DNA from 4 places in the Aminivibrio sp. genome. Region 1 is predicted to be linked to each of the others. Evidence: riboswitches for the same ligand, from Rfam matches in the RefSeq annotation. Region 1 holds a riboswitch; each other region holds the start of a gene.

Region 1 (4,322 bases):
ACCACCCTCTACGCCATCCTCCAGGCCCTGGCGAAGCCCGAGGTGAACATCATCACCGTGGAGGACCCGATCGAGTATGACCTGGAAGGAGTAGGCCAGATCCAGGTGAACGAAAAGGCGGGGGTCACCTTCCCCGCCGCCCTCCGGTCCATCCTCAGGCAGGACCCGGACATCATCATGATCGGCGAGATGAGGGACTACGAGACGGCCCACATCGGCGTCCAGGCATCCCTCACCGGCCACCTGGTCCTCTCCACCCTCCACACCAACGACTCCGTCTCGGCGGTGGTCCGCCTCACCGACATGGGGGTCGAGCCCTATCTCGCTGCCGGGTCCCTTCTCGGCGCCGTGGCCCAGCGCCTTGTCCGGACGCTCTGCCCACGGTGCTCGTACCGGGCCGAAGCGCCGGCTCTCTTCCGCAGGGAGGGACTGACGGAGGTCTTCCGGGGCAGAGGATGCGACCACTGCATGGGCACGGGGTACCGGGGGCGGGTGGGGCTGTACGAACAGTTCATTCTCGATGACGAACTCCGGGAAATGGTGTCGGCAGGCTTTCCCACACAGAAAATACGGGCCGCCGCCCGGATGAAGGGGTTCCGGACCCTCTGGGAGCTGGGACTCGATGCCCTGCGGCAAGGGCGGACCTCCCCCGAGGAGCTGCTCCGGGTGGTCTCCGCCGGGGAATTCAGTCCCTCCGGGGAAGAGGGGTAAACCGTGCCGGCCTTTCGCTACACGGCCTACGATGAAACCGGAACGGTGAGGAAAGGAACGGTGGATGCCCCGTCCTCCCTCAGGGCGGGGGAACTGCTCGCCGCCCAGGGACTCACGGCGGTGGACATCGCCGAGGCAACGGGGCGGAAAACCGGGCGGAGAAGGGGGTTCGGCCTCTCCTACCATGCCCTGTTCTGCCGGGGACTTTCCTCCTACCTGAAGCGGGGGGTTCCCCTCGCGGAAGCCTTGAAGTTCCTGGGCCGCCACTCGTCGGACCGGCGGGTGGCCGATGCCTGTCTTCATCTCCACGAAGGCGTGCAGGGAGGAAAGCGTCTCTCCGCCGTCATGGAGGAGACGGGGCTCTTCCGGGAAGACCTCCTGAGGATCGTGGAATCGGGCGAAAGGACGTCGGCCCTTCCCGGTGTCCTGGAGCAGGCCGCGGCGCTGTATTCTATGCAGGAGAGGCAATGGCGGAAGATCCGGTCCGCCCTCACCTATCCGCTGGCCATGACGGTCATCGGCTTCGCCGTGGTTCTCTTCCTGCTCACCTACGTGGTGCCCCGGCTCGCCGAACTGTTCGCCGACATGGGCCGGGCCCTGCCCCTCCCCACGAGGATTCTCCTGGGTACGGCGGCGTTTCTCCGGGAGTGGTGGCCGGTGCTGGTCCTTGTTCTGCTCGGGTTTTTTTTCCTGGCGAGGAAGAGAAAATGGTCCGTCAACCTTCCCTTTTTCCGGCGCATCCGGGAGAACATCGCCCTTTCCCTGGTGATGTCCCACCTGAAGACCCTGCTCTCCGCCGGGATCCCCCTGGTGCAGGCCCTCAGCATGGCTTCCTCCATGGACTCACGGCCGGAGCGGTGGGTGGAGGCCGCCCGGCTCGTGAAGGAGGGGTTCCGGTTCGACCGGGCCCTGGAGCGGCTTGGCACCTTCCCCGAGGAGACGGTGTACATCATCAGGATCGGCGAACAGGGCGGCGACCTGCCCGGCGCCATCGGCCAGGTGGCGGAGATGAACTGGGAAGAGGCCCGGGACGGCATGGAAAAGGCCGCCACCCTCGCCGAACCCCTCCTGGTGCTGTTCCTCGGACTGGCGGTGGGCTTCGTCGTCATCGCCGTCCTCTTACCCATATTTGACCTGTCCAGTCTCGCGGGGTGACGGGCGGGCAGAACTGAAACGGAGGTTGCGCAATGAGGAAAAGGCAGCGGAAACGGATAGGCTTTACGCTGGTGGAAGTGCTCGTGGTAGTGGTTATCCTCGGCCTGCTGGCGGCCCTCGTGGTGCCCAGGGTGGTTGGCCGGGGCGAGGATGCCAAGAGAACCGCGGCGGCTGTGCAGATCCGGGAGATCGAGCAGGCCCTGGAGATGTACCGGCTCGACAGCAGTTTGTATCCCTCCACGGCCCAGGGGCTGGAAGCCCTGGTGACGAAACCCTCCATTCCTCCCGAGCCGAGGAAGTACCGGGAGGGAGGCTACCTGCGGAAGCTCCCGGTGGACCCCTGGGGAAGCCCCTTCGTCTACCGGTGTCCCGGCGACCACGGAGAATACGACCTGTTCTCCCTGGGTGCCGACGGTGAAGAGGGAGGGGACGGCCCGGGGAAGGACATAACCAACTGGGAATAGGCTTGTCCGGAGACTCTTCCTGGTATAAAATGGGTCAGACTAGTTAGTGTTTTTTTGAAATTTCTTTCTGAGAATATCGATCTTTTCCTCCGAGTCGCCTGCCCTAAAGGATAAACCCCACGGACAGCGACCGTTAGGGTGCGCCCGGAAACAGGCGCGCCTCCCCTTTGGCAAGGAGGACGCTTTCTTGCAAACGGCGAAGCCGTCCTCATGTCTGGAGGACGGCTTTTTTTTCAGCACACGATGAAGGGAGGGATTGGTACAGCGGAAATCATGCGGAGATCCCTGCGCGAAGGGTATTGTGAATAGGAAAGGGGCGGCGGTTTCGGTCCCCGTCGCATGGCCGCGCACAGGTCCGGAACTCTGCCGCCCTGCCCCCTGCCGATGAACGGAAGGAGCTGGGAACAGGATGATTCAGAAAGTCTTTTTTGTCAACGGTGTTGAACGGAACATCATAGTGGAGGATGACAGCACCCTTGCCTCAGTGCTCAGGGAACAGCTCGGGCTGACCGGGACCAAGATCGGATGCGGCCAGGGGCATTGCGGCTCCTGCGGCGTGATCATCGACGGCAAGTATACCCGTTCCTGCGTGTACAAAATGTCCAGGCTTCCTGAAAGAGCCGACATCACCACCATCGAGGGCATCGGCGCCCCCGGGAAGCTCCACCCCATCCAGAAGGCCTGGATCAGGCACGGCGCCGCCCAGTGCGGCTTCTGCACTCCGGGATTCATCGTCTCCGCCAAGGCCCTTCTCGACACAAACCCCAACCCGAACCGGGAAGAAGTCCGGGACTGGTTCCAGGCCAACAGGAACGCCTGCCGGTGCACCGGGTACAAGCCCATCGTCGACGCCGTCATGGATGCCGCTAAGGTGCTCCGGGGAGAGATGGACGAGAAGGAGCTCGATTTCGTCCTTCCGGAGGACGGGCGGATCTGGGGCAGCAAGTACCCCCGTCCCACCGCCGTCGCCAAGGTTACCGGGACCCTGGACTACGGCGCGGACCTGATCCTCAAGATGCCGAAGAAAACCCTCCACGCGGCCCTCGTCCAGGCGAAGGTTTCCCACGCCAACATAAAGGGTATCGACACATCCGAGGCGGAGAAGATGCCCGGCGTCTACAAGATCGTCACCCACAAGGACATCAGGGGGAAAAACAGGATTACCGGCCTCATCACCTTCCCCACGAACAAGGGCGACGGATGGGACCGTCCCATCCTATGCGACGAGAAGATTTTCCAGTACGGCGACGCCGTAGCCATCGTCTGCGCCGACAACTACAAGAACGCCGCCGCCGCTGCCGAGAAGGTGAAACTCGATCTGGAGGTCCTTCCGGCCTACATGAGCGCTCCCGCCGCCATGGCGGAAGACGCCATCGAAATCCATCCCGGCACGCCAAACGTGTATTTCACCCAGAAGATAAAGAAAGGGGAAGAAACGGCCCCCATCTTCGCCCGCTCCGACGTGGTCACCGTGGAGGACGACTTCTACGTGGGAAGGCAGCCCCACATGCCCATCGAGCCTGACGTGGGATTCGCCTACCTGGACAACGAGGGGCGCCTGGTGATCCATTCCAAGTCCATCGGCGTCCATCTCCACCTGGCCATGATCGCCCCAGGCCTCGGCGTTGAGCCTGAGAAGCTGGTCCTCGTGACCAATCCGGCGGGAGGCACCTTCGGCTACAAGTTCAGCCCCACCATGGAAGCCCTCGTGGGCGCCGCCGCACTGGCCACGGGTCACCCCGTCGCTCTGAACTACACCTGGAAGCAGCAGCAGCAGTACACGGGAAAGCGCTCCCCCTTCTTCGTCAACATGAAGTTCGCCGCCGACAGGGAAGGAAAACTCCTCGCCATGGAGACCGACTATTCCGTGGACCACGGTCCCTATTCCGAGTTCGGCGATCTGCTGACCCTGCGGGGCACCCAGTTCATGGGTGCGGGATACGACATTCCCAACATCAGGGGCGAAGGCCGGACGGTGTGTACCAACCATGT
Region 2 (4,322 bases), on a different contig from region 1:
GGGCAGCCCCTGTGATTTCTTACACCCTTTCCATGATGCCGCCGAAGAGACGCTGCCAGGTTTCCTCGTACACCTGTTTCGGCGGAACATGCAGGGAGGCGAGCCCCTCGGCGATGGCCGTCTGGGCCACGGCCTCGGCCACCCTGGGGGTCACTTCATCGGAGAACAGGTCCGGGATGATGCACCGCCGGGAAAGACGCCTCCGGTCCACCGCTCCCGCAACGGCCCGGGATGCCGCCATGAGGATGTTTTCATTCAGCCCCTTGGCCCGGACGTCCAGAAGCCCCCGTGCGATCCCCGGGTAGGCGTGGAGGTTCGGCATGGCGTTGGACGTTCCCGTGAGCCCTTCGGCGAAAACGGCGGCGCCGGCGGCGGAAGCCTCTTCCGCGGAGATCTCCGGCTCGGGCATGGAGAGGGCGAGGATAATGCTTCCCGGTTTCATGGAGCGCACGTGAGATGTACTGATTTTCCCTCTCGACGAAAGACCGATGAAAACATCCGCTCCCTTCACGGCTTCATCCAGGGAGGCCCCTCCCCGGGTTTCCCCGAGCCGTTTCGCCAGTTCTTCCTGGACGAAATTCATGCAGCTGTTGCCCGGCCCGATGATGCCGCACTTGTTCAGTACCGTGACCTGCCCCGCACCCGCGTGGAGCAGCAGCCGCGCCACGGAGATGCCCGCAGCCCCCGCCCCCATGATGACCGTGGAAGTATCCCGGAGCTCCTTTTCCACCAGCTTCAGGGCGTTCATCAGCGCGGCCAGAACCACCACCGCCGTGCCGTGCTGGTCGTCGCAGAAAACGGGGATGTCCAGCTCAGACTGGAGGCGCTCCACCACGGTAAAGGAGTTGGGGCTCGACACGTCCTCGATGTTGATCGCCCCGAAGGTGGGGGCGACCATCTTCGCCATGGCGACGATATCGTCGGCATTCCGGGCGTCGATGCAGAGAGGAATGGCGTTCACGTCGCCGAAGTTCTTGAAGAGCAGGCACTTGCCCTCCATCACCGGCAGCGCCGCCCTGGGCCCGATGTTGCCCATGCCCAGGACCGCCGAACCGTCGCTGATGAGAGCGAGCCGGTTTCCCTTCCCCGAATATTCGAAGACGGCTTCCGGATCTTCCATGATCCCGGCGGCGGCGTATGCGCCCCCCTGGACGTAGACCATGCCGAGGTCTTCCTCGTTCCGTATGTTCACCGTGGGGTAGATCCGGATCTTCCCCCGGGCCTTCCGGTGCAGCAGTAGGGCCTTTTCCCTGTCGATGTTCACTGTTCCGCGCTGCCTCCTTCCAGAATTTCCGTTTTTTTCAGGACATCATCCCTTGAAGAGGGGGAGAAGCTCCTTGAACTCAGGCGTTCCCGATCTGCCCATCAGGTGGTAGATCACCGACTCCACGGGTACCGCCAGGGCACCGGACGACACCATGGCCGAGAGGGCCCGCTCGGCCTTCAGAGGGTCCCTGCTCCCGCAGGCATCCGAGGCGAGCACCACCTTCCGGCCCTTCTCAAGGAGGTCGAGAACGGTAGCAAGGATGCAGATGTGGGTCTCGATGCCGAATATCACCGGCACAGAGCGGCCCGTTCCCTGAAGAAGCTCTTCAAAAGCGGCCTCGTCGCAGCAGGAAAACGTCGTCTTTTCCATGCGGGGGGCGCCCTCAGGCAAGGCCGCCAGGATCTCCCCATCGGTGGGGCCGAGCCCCCTGGGGTACTGTTCCGTGTACACGAAGGGAACGGAAAGCACTCTCGCTGCCGTCGCCAGCTTCACCGTATTCCGGCGGATCTCCTCCGCTCCGGAAATGGCGGGAAGAAGCCGCTCCTGAACGTCCACCATCACCATGCAGGCGGTCTCCCGCCTCAGTCTGAAAGGAATCATGTATCCACCTCCGCACGTATTCTCCGGTTATTGTACCCTATGACCGCCCTAAATCCGCAAATTTTTCAGGCAGAAGGAGTGTCGCCGGGCACAGCGCCCGGGGGAGAGAAACCGACACGGATGTCGGTTTCAGGTGCAGTTGTCAAGGACGACAATCTGCACCGGCGGCCCAAGCGAGCACTGGTGACACTCCCCGCTGCCTGCGGATTTAGGCCGCTCCTTCCGGTTGCCTTCAGGAAAGGGGCAGGGTACAATATCCCGCGGACGGTCCCTCCGAGCCATGAAACCTACAGGCGGCAGCCTACGGATTCATGGCCGACAGGGTGCTCCCGGAAACGGAAGCGCCTCCCGCACGGCAAGGAGGGAAGGACGCAAAGCGTGCCTTTCCTGCGGTATGGGGAGAGGCATTTTTTTATTGAAAAGGAGGAATTCCGTGAACTACCTTTCGGAAGGCTTCATCCAGGGGCTCGGCCTCATCTTCACCATGAACGAGGAAGTATGGACGGCAGTGAGCACAACCCTCAAGCTTTCCTGTTTGTCCATTGCCGTTACCTTGGCCATAGGGGTTCCTTCGGGCTTCATCCTCGGCTACTTCTCCTTCCCGGGGCGCAAAATCCTCCGGATCACCGTGGACACCCTCCTTTCCCTCCCCACCGTAGTGGTGGGACTCTTCGTCTATGCCTTCATTTCCAACCGGGGGCCCCTCGGCGGCTACGGGCTTCTCTTCACCATCCCCGGCATGGCCATCGGCCAAACCATCCTTGCCCTTCCGATCGTGGTCGCCCTTACGGCATCCGCCGTGGAAAGCGTTGATGACCGACTTCGCCTTACCCTCCTCACTCTGGGGGCCCGAGGAAAGCGCCTCGCCCTCTCCACCCTCTGGGAGAGCAGACACCAGATCCTCCTCGCCGCCGTCACCGCCTACGGAAGGGTCACCGCCGAAGTGGGCGTCTCCATGATGCTCGGCGGCAACATAAAGTGGCACACCCGCACCATCACCACCGCCATCACACTGGAAACAGGCAAGGGAGAATTCTCCACCGGCATCGCTCTCGGCGTCCTGCTTCTTGTCCTCTCCTTCGTCCTCAACTGGTCTCTTGCGGCCCTCCGCAGGAGGACGGCATCATGACCAGGCAAGCCCAAACATCCCGAACGCTGCCTCTCTACGAGATCCAAGACCTCGTGTGTTCCTACGGTGAAGACCCCGTGCTGCGCATCGACCGGCTGGACATCCCGTCCGACGGCCCCACCGCCTTCGCCGGGCACAACGGCAGCGGCAAGAGCACCCTCCTGAAGGCCCTCGCCTTCCTCCTGAAACCGGCGGCCGGCACCATCCGCTTCCTGGGAAACTCAACGGAAGAACGGGAAAGGGAACTCCGCCGGGAAGTAACCCTCCTCCTCCAGGAACCTTACCTCCTCCGGCGGTCCGTCTTCGAGAACGTGGCCTACGGACTTCGGGCCCGGGGAGACACGGATCGCCTCGCCGACCGGGTTGCCGAAGCCCTCGAAATGGTCGGCCTGTCCCCGGACTTCGGCAAAAGAGAATGGTTCAGGCTCTCGGGAGGAGAATCGCGGAGAGTGGCCCTCGCATCCCGCCTCGTCCTGCGGACGAAAGTGCTCCTCCTCGACGAGCCCACCGCCCACGTGGACGAAGAAAACGCCCTTCTCATGGCCCGGGTGATCAGGGAAGCATGGGAGAAATGGGGCACCATCTCCCTCATTGCCTCCCACGACATCCAGTGGCTCGACGGCGTCTGCGGCAGACGCGTCCTCATGAGGCGGGGAAAAATCGAGAGAATTTCCGCCTGAAAACAGCCTTTTTTCCCCCCTTTTTTGTTGTGGCGGGAACCGGTATATGTTATGCTTCCCCCATAATAGAAGTTCCGGAGGATTTCATGACATTCGAACGAGAAAATGAAGAAAAATGGACGGTAGGGGAGATTCTTTCAGCCATGGCGGGAACGGAACACCCACGGTACATCCAGAAAATAGTGACCCAGCTGCAACAGTGGATGGAGGAATCGCTCACCTCCGAAGCTGCCGAACACGACGGCGATCCCCTCTCTGCGCTCTTTGACAGCGTGCTCGAGGCGGACGGGGAGAAACTCTTCACCCAGCTCGAGTGGGTGGACGACTACGCTGATCTCCTTCCCAACCTCAAGAAACCATCAGGCCATGAGGATGCCGTCGTCCTCAACGTGGGGCCCACTGATTTCGAGGACAGCCTCCGCATGGCCATCGACTACGCATCCCTCTTCAACAGGAAGCTCTGCCGCAGGGTCTGGATGATCAGCGACACCTTCATCATCGGCGACGTCTACCGGTACATCTCCCACATCCGGGCCCTCGGCTCCCAGGGCATAGCCTTCCGGTTCCTCCTGGTCACTCCCTGGGGCTGGACGGAAATACCCCTTGCCGCCGACGGCACGCCCGGCAACAGGATAATATGGAACAA
Region 3 (4,322 bases), on a different contig from region 1:
CCGGAGAAAAGTCGCCCGGCTCAAGCAGGCCGGAAGAGGAGGAGGCGGCACCGTACTGCGGGACAAGGGGATCCTCGCCCTCGTCGTCCGGAAAAGCGGATTCACGGGAACCGAAAACGACCCCGCCGACCTCGGCACCCTGCAGAAAGTGGGGACCAGGCTCCACCGGGAAATCCGGAAGAACGACGACGTCCAGTGCCGCATGCGCACCACCGGCACCGCCCACCTCAACAAAATCATGAACGACTACGACATCCTGCCGGTGAACAACTTCAAATACGGCAGATCGGACGCCGTAGGGGCCATCACCCCCGAAGAATACAAAAAGCTCTTCACCCGGGGCTGCGCCGACGGCTGCTGGTACGGCTGCTCCATGGCCTGCGCCAAGACCGTGGACGGCTTCGAGCTCCGCACCGGCCCCGACAGGGGCAAAAAAGTCACCGTGGACGGTCCCGAATACGAAACCGCCGCCAGCCTCGGCCCCAACGTCGGGATCTTCGACCCCCTGTGGACCATCGAAGCCAACTACTACGCCGACCACTACGCCCTGGACACCATCTCGCTGGGCACCGGACTCGCCTTCGTCTGCGAATGCTACGAACTGGGGCTCCTCACCAAAGAACACACGAACGGGCTCGACCTCCGGTTCGGAGCGAAGGACGCCCTCCTTGAACTCATCCACCGCATGATGGACGGCCGGGACGACTTCGCCGCCGCCGTAGGGAAGGGCATCCGGAAAATGAAAGACATCTTCGCCGAACGGTACGGCGCCGACCGGGCAATCATGGAGAAAATCGGCATGGAAGGACAGGGGCTCGAAGTCTCCCAGTACCGGTGCCAGGAATCCGTCGCCCAGTGGGGAGGGTACTTCCTCACCCTCAAGGGCCCCCAGCACGACGAAGCGTGGGTCATCTTCATGGACATGGTGAACAACCAGATCCCCACCTTTGAAGACAAGGCCGAGGCCCTGTTCTACTTTCCCAACTTCCGCCTCTGGTTCTCCCTGGTCGGAGTCTGCAAGCTGCCGTGGAACGACGTGGAGCCGGAAGACAACCGCATCCGGTACAAAGGCATCGAAGCGGCCAAAGTGCCCGAACACGTCCAGAACTACCTTGACATCTACGAAGCCGTCACGGGGAAACCGCTGAGCAGGGAGGACATGATTCTCCAGTCCGAGCGGGTCTACAACTACGAGCGGATCTTCAACTACCGCATGGGCAAGGGAACCCGGAAAGAACACACCATCCCCGACCGTGCCCTGGGCCCCGTCTTCCCGGACGAATGGAACGTGCGGAAAGACTACTACGACAAGAAGCTCGAAGAGGCCGGCATCTCCGGAGACGGACTGACGGCGGAGGAAAAGATCTCCCGGCTGCAGGAATACCGTCGGGGCGAATGGGAGAAGCTGGTGGACGCGGTGTATGCCCGGAGGGGCTGGGACAGGAACGGCGTCCCGACCAGGGAGACGGTGGAGCGCCTGGGGCTGGACAGCCCCGAAGTGCTTGAAGTCCTCGACCCCTACTGGAGGTCCGCGGAAAAGGCATGATCAGGGTCAACGGCGAGCAGTTCCCCTGGAGGGAAGGCATGACCATCCGGGACCTGCTGGATGAGCGGAACTTTACTTTCCCCATGATTGCCGTGTGGGTGAACGGGACTCCCCACAAGAGGGAGGAGTTTGCCTCCGTCCGTATACCCGACGGCGCGGAAGTACAGGCAATCCACATGATCAGCGGGGGCTGACCGGGACTTCCGTTCCGGGACACAGGATCGTCCTCCTCCGAGTTTTGGAAAGAAATCCCCGCTCTTTTCGTGAAGAGCGGGGCTATTCTTCAGGTATTTTGACAAACGGGGTTATCCTGTATAATACTTTCTATATTTTCTTCCGAGCCTTTTCTCCTTCGGCGGGGCCATGGAGGAAGGCCGGCAGGGTACCGCGGGAAACGGCGGCGCCTCCTTTGGGAAAGGAAGACGGTTCCATGTCCTGTGTGAAGGAGGTTGGAAGGTGTATTCGCTCCCAGTGCTGATTGCGGAACCTGATCCCATGCTTCGCACCCTGTACCGGAATGTGGTTCTTGAAGGACAGGGATATTCCTTTGCCGGTTTCGCAGAAAAGGGGGAGGAGATCGCTCCGCTTCTTTCCAAAACGACGGTAAATCTCGTGCTTCTCGATATCGCCCTTCCCGGGTTCAACGGGCTGGAGGGGTTCCGGCGCATGCGGGCGGAATTCCCGAGGGTGGATTTCATCATCCTTTCGTCGGAAAAATCACCCGATACCGTCCGGGGTGCCATCTGTTCGGGAGCCTTCGACTACCTGATCAAGCCTTTCGAATGGGAGCGCCTCACCAGGGCCCTGGCGGCCTACAGCGAGTATTACCACGGCCTGGTGGGAAGGGATATGCCATGGCGGCAGGAGGACCTCGACCGCCTTCTCGGTTTCAGGAAGCGGCTTTCCGGAGCTCCGGAGGGCGCTCCCAAGGGATTCCAGGAGACCCTGCTCATCCGGCTGGGGAAACTGCTCCAGGAATCGAGAAAACCTCTTTCGGCGGCGGATGCAGGCCGGATGCTCGGCATTTCCCGCTCCAGCGCCCGCAGGTACCTGGAACTTCTCGTCCGGCGGGAGGAGGTAGCAGTGGATTTCGAACTGACCACGGTGGGGCGACCCCAGAAGTTGTATTTTGCCACGGGGCCCGTTGTCAAAAGGAAGCAAAACCACGCAAAATTATCGAATAATTGAACGATACCTTTCGTGTCTTTATACTGGAACTCTGTCGGCATTCCGAGGTATTTTTCCGCCGTTCACAGGACGGCTCCGCCGGCTGAAAATTCAGGAGAAACAATCCAGCAAGGAGGACGGCCCATGCAGCGATTTGGAAAGCTCGTGTCACTTCTGATTCTGCCGCTCATCGTCGGCATCGTCTACAGCTCCCTGAAGTCGTATATTTACAACGAAACCCCCATCTGGACTTTTGAAGTGTCCCTTTTCCTTTACGGCTCCTTTTTCATGCTCGGCTCCGCCTACTGCCACCTCGAAAAGAAGCATGTGGCGGTGGACGTGCTCAGTCATTACCTCCCCCCGAAGTGGAAGCGGATTCTCGGCATTTTCGCCGAGGCGGTGGTGCTCTTCGTCGCCCTGGTGCTCATCTGGGTGAGCGTTCCCGGAGCCTGGCGCTCCACCCTCATGCGGGAACGGTCAACCCACCAGACGCCCTTCAATCCTGAGGTATGGTGGTACCGCTGGATCATTCCCATTTCCTGCGCCCTCATTTCCTGGCAGGCATTCAAGGACATGCTTGCCCTCATTCTTGCCCGCCCGGAAAAGACCGGCGGCAAAGCAAGCTGACGGAGGAGATTCGCCATGGCCCGTGAACTGTACCCTCTTCTGATGTTCGCCGCCCTTTTCGTGCTCCTTGCGGGAGGGGTACCCATAGCGTTCTCCCTCGCCGCCGTCTCCATAGGATTCTCCTACGTCCTCTGGGGCCCCGGAGCGCTCAACATCGTCGTCTCAGCGGCGTGGGGCTCCATGAACAATTTCGTGATCATCGCCGTTCCCCTCTTCATCTACATGGCCTATATCCTCCAGAAGACCAACGTGGTGGAGGACCTCTATTCCGCCTTCTTCAAATGGTCCGGCGGACTCCGGGGCGGCCTCGCCGTGGCCACCGTGATCGTAGGCGCGGTCCTCGGGGCTGTTTCAGGCGTGGTGGCGGCAGGGGTCATCGGCCTCGGTCTGATCGGCCTGCCCCAGATGCTGAAACACGGATACAACAAGCGCATGGCCCTGGGATGCGTCATGGGCGCAGGAACCCTGGGACAGCTCATTCCGCCGAGCACGAACATGGTGCTCTACGGCTGCGTCACCGGCGTCTCCATCGGCGGCCTTTTCGCGGGCGGACTTTCCGCCGGCATCTTCCTCGCCATTCTGTACATCGGGTATGTCCTTATCCGGGGCCTTATCGACCCGGATTTCTGCCCTTCCCTGCCCCCCGACGAGCGGGCTACGTGGAAGGAAAAGCTGGTCTCCATGAAGAGCGTTTTCTTCCCCGGTATGCTGATTTTCGTGGTCCTCGGGTCCATCCTTATGGGCATGGCCACCCCCACGGAGGCGGCAGCCTTCGGAGCGGCGGGAGCGCTGCTGATCGGCATGCTGAAGAGGCGCCTTACCTGGGAGATTGTGTATACCTCCTGTTTTGAGACTCTCGGCGTGTCCGCCATGGTCGGGTGGACCATGATCGGTGCGGGAGCTTTCGGTTCCGTTTTCTCGGGGCTCGGCGGAAATACCCTCATCACCAACATTGCCATGAACATGCCCGGCGGCCCGAACA
Region 4 (4,322 bases), on a different contig from region 1:
CCATCCCTCCATGTTCCGGCGGAGCCACTCGATAAGCATGACGGCGTGCTCGATTTCTTCATTTCTGTTGTGGGCCAGGAGCTCCTTCAGTTCGGTGTTTGGCGTCGCGGCCACTCTCTGGTTGTAGTAATTGATGGCTTCCACTTCTTCCATAAGGCTCTTGAGCGCCCTTGCTTCGTCGGCTGTCTTCTGGTCGAGAATATCGGCAGGTTCCGTGAACTGCATGGTATCTCTCCTTTCATTCTTTTCGCCGGGGGCTCGCTGCTTCACTCCAGCCTCACCGGTATGATTTTTTCCTATTATACCCCGTGGAGAAAAAAATGAAGGGGTATTTCGGGGCAGAAATTGTTATATTGTAATCGATTTAATACGCCAGACGATAGTATAACAAAAACGGAACACGTCAACATGAGTCAGGTGACCTAAGGAAACCCTGAAAAGGAGAGCACCGTCATCACATCGCCCTACAGGGACATGATCACCGGGGAGCTTATCGTGAGCGTAACGGCCCCGGTGATCGCTCCTTCCGGAAAGCTCCGCGGCGTCTTCGGCATTGACGTGAGCACGGCTCACGTGAGGGAAAAAGGTTCTTTCCCGAAAGGTTTTCGGCGCAGGGGACGGCTTCCTCGTGGACAGGAAGGGCTTTTTCCCGGCAGCTCCCATCCCGGGAAGGGAGCTTTCGGAGAAGCATCGTCATTCCCCCGGCGGCGGTGCCCCCCTCCACAGCAACCAAGGCGCTGTTTCACAGGGAGCCCGGCATGCAGTCATTCCTTTCTGTGGCGAGAGAGCCATGCTCTTCCATTGGCCGGCAGGGGAGCGCTCCTCATTCGGGATAATACTGTCCGCGATGGTGTTCAGCCGCTTCACCCAGTACATCCCCACCCTTACCGAAGAGGCTCCGGCCATACAGGACACAATCTCGCCGATGTAACCGGGAGCCCCCGGAGAGGCAGAAAGATCTGGAGAAACACCTCGAGCGTCATGGAGATCGTTTCGGGCACGGGAGCGGAGCTCATCGGGGGAGCGGAACGGCTTGCCGCGGCCGGGCGCATCTGCATGACCCGCCATGAAAAATGGGACGGCAACGGATACTCCCTCGACCTTGCGGGGGACGAAAATCCCCTGGGAGGGGCAGGTGGCGGTCCTGTCGGACGGGTACGATGCCTGCGGTCCCGGAGGGTCTGCAAGGATTCGCTGCCCCACGAGGAAGCGGTCCGTATCATCCTGTCCGGCGACGGCCGGACGGAACCCCGCCGTTTCAGCCCGGAAGTTTTCGGATTTTTCAGGAACAGCCAGGGGAAAATGAACAGAAATTTCGAAAATCCGCCGGGTGAGGTAACAAAACAGGCCCTTCCGTGGTATCATAAAATCAAAAGAATAGACTTATCTCCGAGCCCGTCTTCCTACAGGAATTTCCCACGGCGGCGGGCCGTCAGGGTCCGTCCGGAAACAGGCGGGCCTCCCGTGTTCGGCAAGGAGATTCAACGGACTCCCCGGAGCCGTTCCCTGCCGTGTACGGGCGGGGAACGGCTTTTTTGATTCCGGCGTTTCGCGTTTCTGCACACAACATAAACATACGAGGAGGAAAGAAAAGTGAAAATGAGAAAACTGCGGTCGGTTCTGTTTGTTTGTCTGTTCGTTTTAGTCCTGGGAGGAGTTGCCTCCGGCGCCGAGGTTCTCCGGATGGCCACCACCACCAGCACGGACAACACGGGGCTTCTCGATTATCTGGCCCCCCTGCTGCTTCGGGAGAAGAACATCGAGCTCCAGTGGGTTTCCGTGGGCACGGGCAAGGCCCTCGAGTACGGCAGGAACGGTGACGTGGACGTTCTTCTGGTCCATGCCCCCGAGCTGGAGAAGAAGTTCGTCGCCGACGGGTGGGGCGTCAACCGCCGCCAGGTGATGTACAACGACTTCATCGTGGTGGGGCCTGCTTCCGATCCCGCGGGGGTCAAGGGAATGGCCGCCGCCGACGCCCTGAGGAAAATCGCCGCCTCCGCAGCGCCCTTCGCCAGCCGGGCCGACAAGTCGGGAACCCACGTGGCGGAACTTACCCTCTGGAAAAACGCGGGGATCCCGGAACCCGACAAGGAGAAATGGTACATCCAGACAGGCCAGGGAATGCTTGAAACCCTCATGATCGCCGATGAGCGAAAGAGCTACTGCCTCACCGACAGGGGGACCTTCATCAAGTACGAGGATTCCCGGAAGGAACAGGGGGGACTGGTGATCATCGTCGAGGGTGACGAATCTCTGAAAAACCAGTACAGCGTCATCGCCGTCAACCCTGCCAAGTGGGAGAACATTCGGTACGACCTTGCCGTGACCTTCATTGACTGGATGGTGTCCCCGTCAACCCAGAAGGCCATTGCCGACTTCCAGCTACTCGGAAAGCAGCTCTTCTTCCCGAACGCCGTAAGGTAAAAAACAGGGGAGCGACGGAATTCCCGGCGCTCCCCTCTCTTCAGACTCCAGCTTTCTATGCTTTTTCCTCGATGGCCACTTTCTTCATCTTCTCGGCCTGGACCTTTTCAGCGACTTCCACGGTAAGCACCCCGTTTTTGAACGTCGCTTTCGCCGATTCAGGGTCTACTTCCATGGGGAACTGAATGGACCGGGAGACCTTTCCGTAATACCGCTCCGACCGGAGAATGTCGTTCTCTTCCACCGTTTTCTCGTCCGACTTCTCCGCCTGCAGGGTCAGCCTGTCCTCGAAAACGTTCAGTTCAACCTTCGACGGGTCGATGCCGGGAAGTTCGAACTCGGCGAAAACCTTTCCATCCTTCCGGTAAAAGTCCCCCCTCGGAATCGCAGGAACCCTTTCCGTCTCCGGGGCATACCCCATATCGGAAGAAAACTCGCCGAAAGCCCGGAGCATGTCCCGCATCATCTTGTCCACTGAAGCGAAAGGTGTGATGGGCTGAGTAATGTCATTGGGCCGCATGGCCAGAAATCTCCGTGCCATTGTCTCCACCTCCATAAATTTGATCTTTATTGACCTTACGCTAACAATTATATTCGTCAGTTTTGGTTAGACAAGGGCGAAAAGGAAGAAACAGGAAAAAATATCGGGAAATAGGGCTGAATTTCCTCTGCACCCTTCTGATTTCTCTTTTTTTCTTTGTATTTCTTTTCAGAATGGGGAAGGGACCCTAAATCCGCAGGCACCGGTGACACTCCCCGCTGAGGTGCGGATTTAGGGGGACCCCGCAGGAGTATAATGAAAACAAAACAAATTTTACCGGCAAGGGAGAGTATGCAATGAAAAAAGACATAGGAATCTCCACCCCCCTCTATCCTGCGCCTGCCTTGGTCGTGGCGGTCTATGGCACCGACGGGCGGCCCGGCGGGCTCATGGTCGCCTGGGGAGGAGTCTGCAATTCGGAACCGCCGTGCATTTCTGTGGCTGTTGCGAAATCCCGCCATACCCTGGAGGGAATACTGGAGAAGAAAGCCTTTACGGTGAATGTCCCGTCGGAGAGCCAGGCCGCGGAGGCCGATTTCTTCGGTGTTGCCTCGGGGAGGGATGTGGACAAGTTTTCCAGGACGGGCCTCACCCCGGTAAAGGGGGAGATAGTGGACGCACCGCTGATCGAGGAGTTTCCCGTTTCCATGGAGTGCGAAGTTGTTCAGTCCCTTGATCTCGGCTCCCATATTCTCTTCGTGGGAAAGGTGGTCAAAACCTGGGCCCGGGAAGAATGCCTCGACGAAAAGGGGTATCCCGATCCTGAAAAAGTGCGCCCTCTGGTTTTCGCCCCCCGCACCGCGAAGTACTTCGGCCTGGGAAACCTAGTGGGAAAGGCCTTCGGCGAGGGGAAGAAATATCTGGGGAAATAGGCTCGATTTTTCCCTGGTCCCGAAAAAGTGTCCCGGCCATGGTCTTCGGCCGGGACACTTTTTCGGGACCTCTCTCTTGATACCGGAATCTAAAATGCGCCGGAGGTTTTCTCCCTGGGCCGGAAGATCAGGAACAGTCCGATGACTGCTGCGGTGCTCCCGAGAGCTATGGGCAGGCTGCCGTGGAGGGCGAGAAGGCCGAAAAGGGCGAATGCCAGTCTCTCCGGCAGGGAGAGTCTCCGCTTCGTGAATCCGGTGATGGAGAATCCCAGCCCCGCCATGGCGGCGGCGCCGCTGACGATGGAGATGATGTTGCCCATGAAGGTGCTTTTGAGGAGCAGGCCCGGATCGTAGCAGAACGCAAAGGGCACGATGAAGGCAAGGATCCCCAGCCGGCAGGCGGCAAAACCCGTCTTGTTGGGGGGAGAACCGGCGATGGACGCAGCAGCGTAGGCTGCCAGGGCCACGGGGGGGGTAATGTTCGA

Evidence for each region. Region 1 has a riboswitch for molybdenum cofactor ahead of JMJ95_RS11180 (molybdopterin-dependent aldehyde oxidoreductase). Riboswitches for the same ligand answer to the same signal wherever they lie in the genome.
Region 2: linked by a shared signal. The riboswitch ahead of JMJ95_RS11690 (ABC transporter permease) and the one ahead of JMJ95_RS11180 (molybdopterin-dependent aldehyde oxidoreductase) in region 1 are both predicted to bind molybdenum cofactor.
Region 3: linked by a shared signal. The riboswitch ahead of JMJ95_RS12900 (response regulator) and the one ahead of JMJ95_RS11180 (molybdopterin-dependent aldehyde oxidoreductase) in region 1 are both predicted to bind molybdenum cofactor.
Region 4: linked by a shared signal. The riboswitch ahead of JMJ95_RS10375 (substrate-binding domain-containing protein) and the one ahead of JMJ95_RS11180 (molybdopterin-dependent aldehyde oxidoreductase) in region 1 are both predicted to bind molybdenum cofactor.

Annotation. Positions count from the first base shown of each region.
Region 1 covers NZ_JAESIH010000064.1:44,598-48,919, reverse strand. The annotation lists gene JMJ95_RS11195 (ATPase, T2SS/T4P/T4SS family) at 1-711, shown strand, start outside; gene JMJ95_RS11190 (type II secretion system F family protein) at 715-1,866, shown strand; gene gspG (type II secretion system major pseudopilin GspG) at 1,899-2,330, shown strand; molybdenum cofactor riboswitch at 2,406-2,524, shown strand; gene JMJ95_RS11180 (molybdopterin-dependent aldehyde oxidoreductase) at 2,740-4,322, shown strand, end outside.
Region 2 covers NZ_JAESIH010000068.1:2,203-6,524, reverse strand. The annotation lists gene JMJ95_RS11700 (malic enzyme-like NAD(P)-binding protein) at 20-1,264, opposite strand; gene JMJ95_RS11695 (isochorismatase family protein) at 1,310-1,867, opposite strand; molybdenum cofactor riboswitch at 2,127-2,245, shown strand; gene JMJ95_RS11690 (ABC transporter permease) at 2,301-2,996, shown strand; gene JMJ95_RS11685 (energy-coupling factor ABC transporter ATP-binding protein) at 2,993-3,676, shown strand; gene JMJ95_RS11680 (hypothetical protein) at 3,763-4,322, shown strand, end outside.
Region 3 covers NZ_JAESIH010000076.1:11,704-16,025, reverse strand. The annotation lists partial or broken gene JMJ95_RS12910 (aldehyde ferredoxin oxidoreductase C-terminal domain-containing protein) at 1-1,546, shown strand, start outside; gene thiS (sulfur carrier protein ThiS) at 1,543-1,740, shown strand; molybdenum cofactor riboswitch at 1,869-1,983, shown strand; gene JMJ95_RS12900 (response regulator) at 2,003-2,734, shown strand; gene JMJ95_RS12895 (TRAP transporter small permease subunit) at 2,858-3,340, shown strand; gene JMJ95_RS12890 (TRAP transporter large permease subunit) at 3,356-4,322, shown strand, end outside.
Region 4 covers NZ_JAESIH010000061.1:23,365-27,686, reverse strand. The annotation lists gene JMJ95_RS10380 (encapsulin-associated ferritin-like protein) at 1-225, opposite strand, end outside; molybdenum cofactor riboswitch at 1,376-1,495, shown strand; gene JMJ95_RS10375 (substrate-binding domain-containing protein) at 1,600-2,424, shown strand; gene JMJ95_RS10370 (Hsp20/alpha crystallin family protein) at 2,480-2,965, opposite strand; gene JMJ95_RS10365 (flavin reductase family protein) at 3,262-3,837, shown strand; gene JMJ95_RS10360 (TRAP transporter permease) at 3,927-4,322, opposite strand, start outside.